DNA from 3 places in the Aeromonas sp. MTB genome. Region 1 is predicted to be linked to each of the others. Evidence: riboswitches for the same ligand, from Rfam matches in the RefSeq annotation. Region 1 holds a riboswitch; each other region holds the start of a gene.
What was found. Region 1 has a riboswitch for cyclic di-GMP ahead of WBR25_RS04510 (glycosyl hydrolase family 18 protein). Riboswitches for the same ligand answer to the same signal wherever they lie in the genome.
Positions count from the first base shown of each region.

Region 2: linked by a shared signal. The riboswitch ahead of WBR25_RS20695 (immunoglobulin-like domain-containing protein) and the one ahead of WBR25_RS04510 (glycosyl hydrolase family 18 protein) in region 1 are both predicted to bind cyclic di-GMP.
Region 3: linked by a shared signal. The riboswitch ahead of gbpA (N-acetylglucosamine-binding protein GbpA) and the one ahead of WBR25_RS04510 (glycosyl hydrolase family 18 protein) in region 1 are both predicted to bind cyclic di-GMP.

Region 1 is NZ_CP147026.1:960,615-964,584, forward strand. It holds gene WBR25_RS04505 (ExeM/NucH family extracellular endonuclease) at 1-1,836, opposite strand, end outside; cyclic di-GMP riboswitch class I at 2,130-2,212, shown strand; gene WBR25_RS04510 (glycosyl hydrolase family 18 protein) at 2,328-3,970, shown strand, end outside.
Region 2 is NZ_CP147026.1:4,510,625-4,514,594, reverse strand. It holds gene WBR25_RS20695 (immunoglobulin-like domain-containing protein) at 1-1,440, opposite strand, end outside; cyclic di-GMP riboswitch class I at 1,495-1,580, opposite strand; gene prlC (oligopeptidase A) at 2,005-3,970, shown strand, end outside.
Region 3 is NZ_CP147026.1:4,031,976-4,035,945, forward strand. It holds gene WBR25_RS18415 (M3 family metallopeptidase) at 1-83, opposite strand, end outside; gene WBR25_RS18420 (methyl-accepting chemotaxis protein) at 360-2,042, shown strand; cyclic di-GMP riboswitch class I at 2,307-2,392, shown strand; gene gbpA (N-acetylglucosamine-binding protein GbpA) at 2,458-3,879, shown strand; gene cbl (HTH-type transcriptional regulator Cbl) at 3,939-3,970, opposite strand, start outside.

The sequences.
Region 1 (3,970 bases):
GCCGTAGCTGCGAGTCACTTCGCGACCGAGCTGTTCATAGGACTGCTCACCGATAAAGGTGTGGGAGGCCGATACGATCTTCCGCTCGCTGGTGGCCGGGTTGTAGTCGGTCAGTACCCGGATCGGATCTTCCTTGGCGTAGGAGTTGAAGTCGCCCACCAGCAGCACCTGGCCCGGCAGTTTGCTGACCGCCTCACCCAGCACCTTGGCGGCAGAGACCCGGAACTCGGTGCACTTGCCCTGCAGGTCGGCCGGTTCTGACTTGCCATCGCCATTTTCGTAGCAGCCTGACCCCTTGGATTTGAGGTGGTTGACCACCAGTGTCAGCGGCTCCTTGCTCTTGGCGAGGGTGAAGGTCTGAACCAGCGAGTCGCGCTGACCGGCTGTCTTGGCCACACCACCAGTGGTGTAGCGCTGCTCCGGCAGCTTGATGACGCTGGCATCCCCGCTGGGGGTGAGCAGGGCAGGACGGTAGAGCATTGCCACCATGATGGCGTCTCCACCGAAGAACTTGCCATCGGTAAGGGCAGTGACCGGCAGGCGGACATAGGCGTAGTGTTTGCTCGCATCCTTCTGCTGTTCGTTGAGGCGGGTCACCAGATTGTGGAGGGCCGAGTTATCCTCGAAGCCGTTGTTCTCCATCTCCATCAGGCCGAGCAGATCGGCATCCATTGCGGTAATGGCATTGACGATCTTGGTGCGCTGCTTCTCGAACTCGGGCTGGCTCTTGGCACCCCGGTTGCAACCTTTGGCGTTGTCGGCATCCGCCTGATCCTTGCACAGGATATTGAGTGCACCGCCGATGCTGGAGTGACTGGTGAAGTAGTTGAGCACGTTGAAGCTGCCGATCCGCAGATCGCTGCCAGCGAGGCGAGCCGGCGCGTCTTGACGATCCTCTTCAGGGCTGCGCAGCAGGGCGCCGGCAGTCAGGGTGACATCGCTCGGTACCACCAGACGGAAGGCATCCTTGTTGTATACGATCACCCCCTCCAGCCCGGTCAGTTGATCACCGATGCGCAGATAACCCTGATCGGCATCCCAGCCAGGGAACCAGGGCAGTACGCCATCCGGCGCTTTGTAATCAGACTCGACTACCAGACGGTTGCTGCTATTTTGGGTGGCTAGTGCGACAGCGTCCGCACTGTTGGCAACATGAAGTTGGGTCGGTTTGATCTGCGGGGTTTTGTGGGCCAACTCTACGTTGTTGCGATAGACCTTGTAGTCGAAGCCGTAGTTGCGGGTCAGGTGCAGGTCACTGCTGCTGTCGAGACGTACCCGCATCCCTTCGTGGCGATTGAGTGCCTGCGCCAGCGTCTCCCCTTCATTGACCTGCAATACGCTGGTCGGCACATTCAGCCCTTGTGCGGTGACTTGCAAGTGGACTTTTTTGGTGGCCTTGTCGACTAACGGGGTCAGCTGGGTGCCGCCGTAAAACTCTTGCACCTGTGCTTCCAGACAGACTTCGCTTCCCGGTTTGACGTCTTTATATTTGGTCGCGAAGTCCTTGTCGTTCAGATAGACAAAGATGCCATCAGAGGTGGCCGGATTGCCATCGCCCACCGGGTCAGTCAGATAGAAACCCTTGGTCAGACTTTGGCCAAGCGTCGTCACGATACCGCGAACATTGAAGGTGCCCGGGCTGATTTTGCCGGTCACCTTGCCGTTATTGTCGGTCACGGTCTGGGTAGCCAGCGCGCTGGCGGAGCCTGTACCCTGAATGGTCGGGATGGGGGTGAGTTGAGCCGGATCGGACGGGCAGACAAATGCCGCATGGGCGCCTGAGGATGCAAGTGCCAGCCCCACGGCCAGCGACAGCAGGGTACGAGTACCTTTCATAGGTGTTCCTTTTTTATTTTTGCCAGTGATTCCATAGCCTTGGCTCGTTGACCAAGGGCGCGCATTGTCACATTTCTGGCATGTCATACCAGTGAGCCAACGCACATTAAATGAATCTGGGAAGGTGCGGGAAAGCGTTTTTATGATCCCAGTAACGATATGATTTTTTTGATAATTCAATCAATTTTAACCCTGAGATCATGACGCTTTCGTGGCAGGGGATAATTCTCTTTGAGAATAAAGATTGAGGGGATCTTGTCGCCTTCCTATACTGGGTTCGTTCCTCACGGAACCCAGGTAAAGGGCAAACCGGCAGTGATGTCGGGGCGCAATGCTTCCGGTCTCGCTCGTGGATCCAGATAGCGGGGTTTCCCTGGGTGAGGGGTGGTTTTTGTGGCAGGTCCATTGCCAGTTGTCTGCGCCCATCATGCAGGTTGCGATTGTTCTTTGCCTTGGTGACCAAGCCAAGACAAAACAAGGAAGATAACAATATGCAACAGCTCTTCAGACCCAGCAGGCTTGCCATGCTGGTCGCCCTTGCGGCTGCGCCCGCCTGGGCTCAGGCCGCTTATCCCGCCTATAAATCCGGTACTGCCTACAAGGCTGGCGATATCGTCAGCAACGTCGGTGCCCTCTACGAGTGCAAAGAGTTTCCCTATTCAGGCTGGTGCGGGGCATCCCCCTATCACTATGAGCCGGGTGTCGGTGTGGTCTGGGCAGATGCCTGGAAGCCCTATGGTGGCGAGGTGCCTCCTCCTGCGCTCGGCGTAGCCATCAGCTCACCGGCTGCCGGTGCCAGCTTCAACGAAGGAGCCAGCGTGGCGCTGGCGGTGAGCCTGAGCGGCCCGGTAACGGCCTTGGCCCGGGTGGAATATCTTGTCGACGGCACGCTGGTCGCCACGGCGAGCGCCTCGCCCTGGAGTGCCAGCTGGAGCGCCGCCGGAGTGGGGGGCCATACCCTCAAAGCTCGCGCGCTGGATAAAGATGGCAAGGTGCTGAGCGAGGCGGATTCGAGCTTCAATGTCGCCGCCGTGGTCGCGCCAGAGGGGCCCAAGTTGAGCATCAGCAGCCCGGCCAGCGGCGCCAAGGTGACCCTGGGTCGCAGTGTGGCGGTGAGCGGTAACGTCACCGATGCCAACAACGATGTGGCCAAAGTCGAGCTCTATGTCGACGGCAAGAAGGTGGGCGAAGATACCACTGCCCCCTGGCAGGTTAACTGGACACCGGATGCCAAAGGCAGTGCCGCCCTCAAGCTGGTGGCCACTGACAAGACCAATCTGAGCGGCGAGTCGGCGGCGGTGACCGTCAATGTCGAGGAGGCCGCGCTGCCGCCCACCGGTGGCAACCTCTCTTGTGACATTCGCCAGATCTATCGCCCGGATGGTTACGAGTGCATGGGGGATGACCATGCCCGTCGGGTCATCGGCTACTTCACCTCATGGCGCACAGGCAAGAACGGCCTGCCCGCCTATCTGGTGAGCGATATTCCATGGAACAAGATCACCCACATCAACTACGCCTTCGCGGCGGTGGATGAGCAGAGCCACACTATCAAGGTGGACGATGCAGCCACCAAGATGACTTGGGATGGCGTGCCGGGTGCCGAGATGGATCCTGAATTCGCCTACAAGGGCCACTTCAACCTGCTGTCGAAGTACAAGAAGCAGTATCCGGACGTGAAGACCCTCATCTCGGTCGGCGGCTGGGCCGATACCCGCGGCTTCTACACCGCCACTACCAAGGGTGACTGCTCGGTCAATACTGCCGGTATCAACACCCTGGCTGACTCGGCGGTGAGTTTTATCCGCCAGTACGGTTTTGACGGGGTCGATATCGACTACGAATACCCCACCTCGATGAAGGATGCGGGCAATCCCAACGACTTCCCGCTCTCCAACCAGTGCCGGGCCAAGCTGTTTGCCAATTACGAGGTGCTGATGAAGACCTTGCGGGCGCGGCTCGACAACGCCGGTAACGAAGATGGCCGCAAGTATATGCTGACCATCGCCTCACCGGCCTCGGCCTATCTGCTGCGCGGGATGGAGAACTTCCAGGTCACCCAGTACCTCGACTACGTCAACCTGATGACCTATGACTTCCACGGCGCCTGGAACCACTTTGTCGGTCACAACGC
Region 2 (3,970 bases), 1.1 Mb from region 1:
GCGGCCGACCTTGCTGCTATCGACGTTGCCGCTGACCTTGATTTGGGCGGTCAGGTCGCCATCTTCTTCATCATGGGCGCTGACGCCGGTCATCGGATCGAAAGCGGTACCCAGCTCCAGCGTGGTGTCGGTGACACCGCTGAACACCGGCTTCATGCTGTAGACCTCGATGGTACGTACCTGCTCGGTGACGTTGTTGTCGCGATCGCTCACCTTGTAGGTGAGGGGGTAGAGGCCGATGCGCTGGCTGTCTACCGAGCCTTCTACCTGGATCTGGCCAGTCAGGTCGCCATCTTCCTTGTCGTTGGCGCTGACACCGGCCAGCGGATCAAAGGCGGTACCCTGCTTGATGCGGGTATCGCTCAGGCCGCTGAACACCGGCTTGCCGTTGTCGACCGGCGGCGTGATCTCCTGATCGTGGATGAAGGGGCCGTAGCTCTTGATGAAGGATTCGTTGTAGGACTGACCGGCGGCGTTGCGGCCCATGTCCCAGTTGATGGACCAGGTCATCACGCCACGCAGCGGTTGCCCCTCGCTCTTCAGGCGGTTGAAGGCGTTGTAGAGCTTCTGCGGATCCTGCACATAGCCGGTGGCGGCGGCGTCAATGTTGGTCGGAATGCCGAACACCAGCTTGTCATGGGGGATCTTGTAGAAGCCGCGGGTTCCGTTGCTCAGCGAATCCGCCATGTAGTAGATGAACTCTTCTTTCAGGGCATCGTTGTTCTGGGCAATCCAGCCGATACCATCGATGTAGATACCGTCGCCACCCTGGTTGTAGAACTGAGGGTTGATCCAGTCGTAGTACCCTTCCAGATTGCGGATATAGGGGATGTAGGCGCCAGTCTGGGTCAGATAGGGGAACTCCGGCGCCATGGTGATGAGGAAGTTTTTCCCCTGGGCGCGGTAGTGATCCTTGACCAGACGCAGGGCCGCCGGGATCACGGTCTGGTTGTCGGCGGCGGTGATGGCGGCCTGTTCCAGGTCGATATCCAGCCCGTCGAAGCCATAGGTCTCCACCAGACGGATGATCTCGTCGGCAAAGGCCTGCTCCTGACCCTTGCGCAGCTCGATGTGTGCATCGGCACCGCCCAGCGCCAGCAGCACGGCACGGCCCTGACGGTTCAGCTCGGCGATCTGCTCTATAAACTGGCTTTCGCTCATGCCGATGGCCGGGTCGAGTTTGAAAGTGGGGATGGGATCGCTGCCATAGACCTTCATGAAGGAGACATCGACCACGTTGTATTGCGGGTTGACCTGATCGAGCTTGACGCAGGGGGCGATACCGCCCTTGTAGCCCGAGCCGTCACACCAGTTGTGCCAATAGCCGACCACTACGCCGGACTGGGGGTTGACCATCGCCTGACCGGCACTGGCGGCATATGCCATGGGGGCGCCCATGCCGAGCAGACAGCCCAGCAGGGATAACTTCAATTTGTTCATCTTGATATCTCCATACAGTACAAACGGAGCGTACAGCTATGGCCGAACGCTCCCGGGGGCAGCCCCGCTGTCATAGGTGTTTTCCCTTAGACCGGTGGCTTTGCGTCGCGCCCTTTCGGGTCACTTTGCCTTTTTCACCCGATTTCTGTGCAGCACAGAGAATCAAGTGACCTGAGTAACAGGCTGCTTATGATATGCACTTAAAAATAAATTAATCAACGTATGTGTATGATTTGTTTTGGTTATTAACTTGTTGATTGGTTATTTTCCAAGCATGGAAAGGGCCGGTGATAGGCCGCTGTAACCTACTCTTTTGTCGATTGGATTTGGTCTGCTCCCTTGTGGTTCGAGAGTTGAAAAAGCCGCAAAAAGAGCAAAAAAGTACCGATTATTCATGCTGTTGCCGTCCAGTATCTGGCAGAGAGGTGTTTGAGCTCACAAAGAGGGGAAAACAGTGCCGAGAGGTGGATTCCCGCTTGATTATTGCGTGGCTTGGCCACATGTTAGAAAGCCATACAGAGCTGCTAAAGCGGTCTGTTCAAGACCAAACAAGAGGTAACCGGGATGAATAACCCTTTGCTGACAATGGATTCGCTGCCCCCTTTCAGCCAGATCAAGCCGGAGCAGGTTCAGCCTGCCGTGATTCAGGCTATTGCTGACTGCAAGCAGAAGATCAGCGATGTGCTGGCCCAGCGTGATCCCCATACCTGGGATAGCCTGATTGCCCCGCTGGAAGAGGTAAATGACCGCCTGTCACGGATCTGGTCACCGGTCAGCCACCTCAACTCCGTACTCAACAGCGAAGCGCTGCGCGAGGCCCATGACGCCTGCCTGCCGCTGCTCTCCGAATTCCAGACCTATGTCGGTCAGCATGAAGGGCTCTATCAGGCCTATCTGGCCCTCTCCGAGAGCGATGATTTTCCGCTGCTGAGCGGTGCCCAGCGCAAGGAGATCCAGAATACCCTGCGTGACTTCCGCCTCTCCGGTATCGGTCTGCCTGCCGAGGCGCAGCAGCGTTACGGCGAAATTCAGGCCCGCCTCTCCGAGCTGGCCTCCCGTTTCAGCAACAACGTGCTGGATGCGACCCAAGGCTGGCACAAGCTGGTGGCCGATGAAGCCGAGCTGGCCGGTCTGCCCGACAGCGTGCGTGCCGCTGCCCGTCAGATGGCGGAACTTAAAGGCAAAGAGGGGTGGCTGTTCACGCTGGATATCCCTTCCTACCTGCCGGTGATGATGTACGCGGACAACCGCGAGCTGCGGGCCGAGATGTACGAAGCCTTCACCACTCGCGCCTCCGATCAGGGCCCCAATGCGGGCAAGTGGGACAACTCCGCCATCATGAGCGAGCTGCTCACCCTGCGCCGAGAATTGGCTCAGTTGCTGGGGTTCGCCAACTATGCCGAGCTCTCCCTGGCCACCAAGATGGCGGACAAGACCGAACAGGTGGTGAGCTTCCTCACCGATCTGGCGGCCAAATCCCTGCCGCAAGGCAAGGCCGAGCTGGAGGAGATCCGCGCCTTCGCCGCCGAACAACACGGTCAGAGCGAGCTGGCCGCCTGGGATCTCGCCTACTACGCCGAGAAGCTCAAACAGCACAAGTTCTCCATCTCCGACGAGCAGCTGCGCCCCTACTTCCCCGCCAGCAAGGTGGTGAAGGGGTTGTTCGAGGTGGTGAAGCGGGTGTTCGGCATGAAGGTGCGCGAGCGTCTCGGCATCGACACCTGGCATCCGGACGTGCGCTTCTACGACATCTTCGATGCCGACGACGAGCTGCGCGGCAGCTTCTATCTCGACCTCTACGCCCGCGAGCACAAGCAGGGCGGGGCCTGGATGGATGTTTGTCTGGGCCGTCGCTACCGTCAGGATGGCTCGCTGCAAAAACCGGTGGCCTACCTGACCTGTAACTTTAACGGCCCGGTGGATGGCAAACCGGCGCTGTTCACCCACAACGAAGTGGTCACCCTGTTCCACGAGTTTGGCCACGGCATCCACCACATGCTGACCCGCATCGATGTGGCCGGTGTCGCCGGTATCAACGGCGTGGCGTGGGATGCGGTGGAGCTGCCGAGCCAGTTCCTCGAGAACTGGTGCTGGGAGTCCGAGGCGCTGGCCTTTATCTCCGGCCACTACGAGACCGGCGAGCCGCTGCCTGCCGATCTGCTGGAGAAGATGCTGACCGCCCGCAACTTCCAGGCCGCCATGCAGATGCTGCGCCAGCTGGAGTTCGCCCTGTTCGACTTCCGTCTCCATCAGGAGTTTGACCCGGCCAATCCGGCGCAGCTTCCGGCGCTGCTGGATGAGGTACGCAGTCAGGTAGCAGTGATGACGCCACCGGCGTTCAATCGCTTCCAGCACAGCTTCTCCCACATCTTCGCGGGCGGCTATGCGGCGGGCTACTACAGCTACAAGTGGGCCGAGGTGCTCTCTGCCGATGCCTTCTCCCGCTTCGAGGAGGAGGGGATCTTCAACCCGGCCACCGGCCAATCCTTCCTGAAGAATATTCTGGAGAAGGGGGGCTCGAAGGAGCCGA
Region 3 (3,970 bases), 1.5 Mb from region 1:
CAGAAGAGATCCTCCTTGCGCCTGTGCACCTGCAGGTAGTCGGCGTTGAGCTGGTTGAAGTAATTCCTGGCAATGGAACTCATAAATTCCCTCTTGTTATGGGGTCACCCGCAGCGGGGCCCACTCCTTTTTTTGAAGAAATGCCAAACCATTCACACTCTTTGGCAAAAATTGCGCTGGGATGCGCATCAACACGCTACCAAAAAGTGGGGGTTGCTGTCTGCTGACTATACTGATGTTAAAACGCTCATTTGAGAAAGCTCGGCAAGAGACTGAAAGTAAATGAGTTGTTAACTCTTACAAACTGGCTGACGCGGTACAGAGCCACATAAAATCAACAGGGAAATGAGGGTTTAGTCATGTTCAAGCTCGGTGATATTACCGTGAGCCGCAAATTGATCTTGCTGCTCGCACTGGCGTTTGTCGGTTTTGTCTCGCTGCTGCTTATCTCGGCCAACGCGCTCCAGCGCAATCTGATGAGCGAGCGAGAGGCGCGGCTCAATGCGGTACTGGAGCAGGCCATGAGCCAGATCCAGTTTCTGGCCAGCACCCTGCCAGCAGAGCAGGCTCAGCAGGAGGCGCGCAAGCTGCTGACCAACACCCGCTTTGATGGCAACAACTACCTGTTCGTCATCGACGAGAACCGCACCATGGTGGTTCACCCCATCCGTCCCGAACTGGTCGGCCAGAAGATGGGTGAAGGAGGTGCCGCCACCTCCGGGCAGTTCTGGTATCAGATGGTGGATATCGCCAAAGGGGGCAAACAGGGCACTCTGCAATATGTGTGGGTCGGCCCATCGGGTGAGACCGCCGACAAGCTCTCCATGGTATCCGGCTATCAGCCCTGGGGCTGGATCCTCGGTTCCGGCATGCTGCTGCAGGATATTCAGCAGACCATCTGGGCCCAGTACATGAAGATGGGGACCGCCACCGCCATCGTGATCCTGCTGATGGGGTTGCTGGGCTGGCGCATCACCCACTCCATCGTCTCCCCCCTCAGCCAGATCAACCACGCTATGCAACGAGTCGCCAAGGGGGATCTGGTGGTAAGCATCCCGGTACAGGGCAAGGATGAGCTGGGAGTGGTCGCCCGCTGCACCAACCAGAGTCTCGATGCCATCCGTCACGCCCTGCTGGAGGCCAGTCAGGGGGCTCGCAACGTGGCCGATGCCGCCCTGCGCATCGCCGCCTCCGCCGAGCAGACCAATCAGGCGGTCACCAGCCAGCGGGATCAGCTGGCCCAGCTCGCTACCGCCATGAACGAGATGAGCGCCACCATCTCCGATGTGGCTGGGCACGCCGAAAATACCGCGCGGGATACCCAGGAAGCGACCGGTGAAGCGGGTCTCGGCAACCGTGACGTTCATGCAAGCGTGCACGGTATCAAGGCGCTGGCCACCGAGGTGGAGCAGGCCACCCAGCAGGTCAACCAGCTCAAAGAGGGGGTGATGCAGATCAGCGAAGTGACCGCCGTCATCAGCGCCATTTCGGAGCAGACCAACCTGCTGGCCCTCAACGCTGCCATCGAAGCAGCCCGTGCCGGCGAGCAGGGACGGGGCTTTGCCGTGGTGGCCGACGAGGTGCGCCAGCTGGCCAGCCGCACTCGCCAATCCACCGAAGAGATCCAGAGCACCATTGCCCAGCTGCAGCAACGAGCCGTCACCGCCGCCAATGCCATGGACACCAGCCGCAAACTGGCGGAGAGCAGCGTCAACCAATCCCAGCAGGCGGGGCAGGATCTCACCCTGATCGTCAACCACATCCAGCATGTAAGCGACATGGCGACCCAGATCGCTACCGCCGCCGAGCAGCAGAGCATGGTGGCCGAGGATATGAACCGCAACGTCAGCGGCATCAACGACTCGGCGCTGGAGATGTCCCAGTCCGCCTCGCAACTGGCGCAGGAGAGCGAGCTGCTGGCCGGTCTCTCCCGCAGCCTGGATGAGCGACTTGCGGTGTTCAAACTGGGCAAGGAGTCCTCCACTGCACCAATGATGGCTCCCGTATCTCTCCCCTCCGGCGAGCAGCGCGCCCGTCATTGATGGCGTCAACCTGTGTCGCCTTGTCACCCGACCTGCCAGCCAAGCTGGCAGGTTTTTTTACGCCGCCAACACGCAATCAGCATGCATCTTATCGGCATATTCAACAGCATTCGACGCCATTCACAAATTAGAGAACAATTTAAAAACAGTCAGTTAGAATGAGCAATGTGCCGTTGAACGGTGCATTTAAACATTTAACTTCAAATAATTAATCAATGCAGTGCACAATGCTGATGGCCGAACATTTGGCCCATCAATAACCATCTAGTCATTTGGCAAACTGACCGAAAGGTCGGGACGCAAAGCCTCCGGTCTACAGACGTTTTGTCCAGGATAGCGGGGTTGCCACACGCAAGTGTGCATCGGGGAACTCCCTGGCCAACTGACTGCCCACATCTATCGAACAGAGGAATGTATGGCAGCAAAAATCCAACTCAATCACATCGCGGCGATGCTGGCCCTGCTGGCCAGCGGCAGCGCCCTGGCTCATGGCTACATCAGCCAGCCTGAGAGTCGCAACTACCTGTGCAAAACCGGTGGCAACAGCCAGTGTGGCGGCGTGCAGTGGGAGCCCCAGAGCGTGGAGGGCCCCTCAGGCTTCCCGCAAACCGGCCCGCAGGATGGACAAATCGCCTCGGCGGGTAGCCCGCGCTGGAGCGAGCTGAACATCCAGACCAGCGACCGCTGGACCAAGCGTGAAGTACAGCCCGGCCCCTTCGCCATCAGCTGGACCTTCACTGCCAACCATGTCACCCGCAACTGGCGCTACTACCTCACCAAGCAGGACTGGAACCCCAACCAGCCGCTCACCCGCGCCTCGTTTGACCTGACCCCCTTCTGCGTCATCGACGGCAATATGGTGCAGCCGCCCAAGCAGGTGACCCACAACTGTGTCCTGCCGGAGCGCACCGGTTATCAGGTGATCCTCGGCGTGTGGGAAGTGGGCGATACCAGCAACAGCTTCTACAACATCATCGATGCCAAGTTCAAAGATGGCAGCCAGCCGCCGCTGGAGTGGAGCCAGGCAGGCACCATCTACCCCTCCATCGACCTCGCGATGGGTGACAAGGCGATGACCCGGGTATTCGATGCCAACGGCGAGCGCCCTGATCTGCAAACCGTGCTGACCATCACCACTGCCGAGCAGGGCCAGAAGAACAACTGGGCCCATGCTCTCGCCAGCAAGATCAACGCCGAGCAGAGCCTGATCCGCGCCGGTCAGCAAGGAGCCGATGGCCAGTTCAATCCGGTCTACGGTATGAACCCCGTCTATCTGCATCGAGACAGCAAACTGGATCGAGTCGAGATTGATCTGCAACAGCTGCAGCCGCCGGTAGTGGACAACATCAGCGTCAGCGGTCTGGCCAGCGACTATGTGCTGGACAACGGCAAGGCCACCCTCGATTTCACCGTCACCGCACAGGGCGATCTGGCCGTCACCAACACCCTCTATGACCACGGCGGCGTCGCCAAGGGTGAAAGCAGTGCCGACATCAAGGACAGCAGCCACACCTTTACCATGGCGCTGGAAGGGCTCAAGGCAGGTCACCACCAGCTGGTGATCAAGGCCACCCCGAAAGCGGGCGGCGAGACCATTCAGCAGACCATGGATCTGATGTTCAAGGAGCAGAGCAGCGGCGAATACGACTTCGTCTTCCCGAACTCGCTCAAATCCTATGCCGCCGGCACCAAGGTGCAGCAGCCGAAAAATGGCAAGGTCTATCAGTGCAAGCCCTTCCCCTACAGCGGCTACTGCCAGCAGTGGACCACCACTACCACCCAGTACGAGCCGGGCATCGGCTCCCACTGGCAGATGGCGTGGGATGAAGTGAAGTAACTCGCCACCGGATAGCAAAAGGGGAGCCAATGGCTCCCCTTTTGCTCTTCTCTTCCGATTCAAATCTGGAAGTCGATGGCAGGCTCGCTGC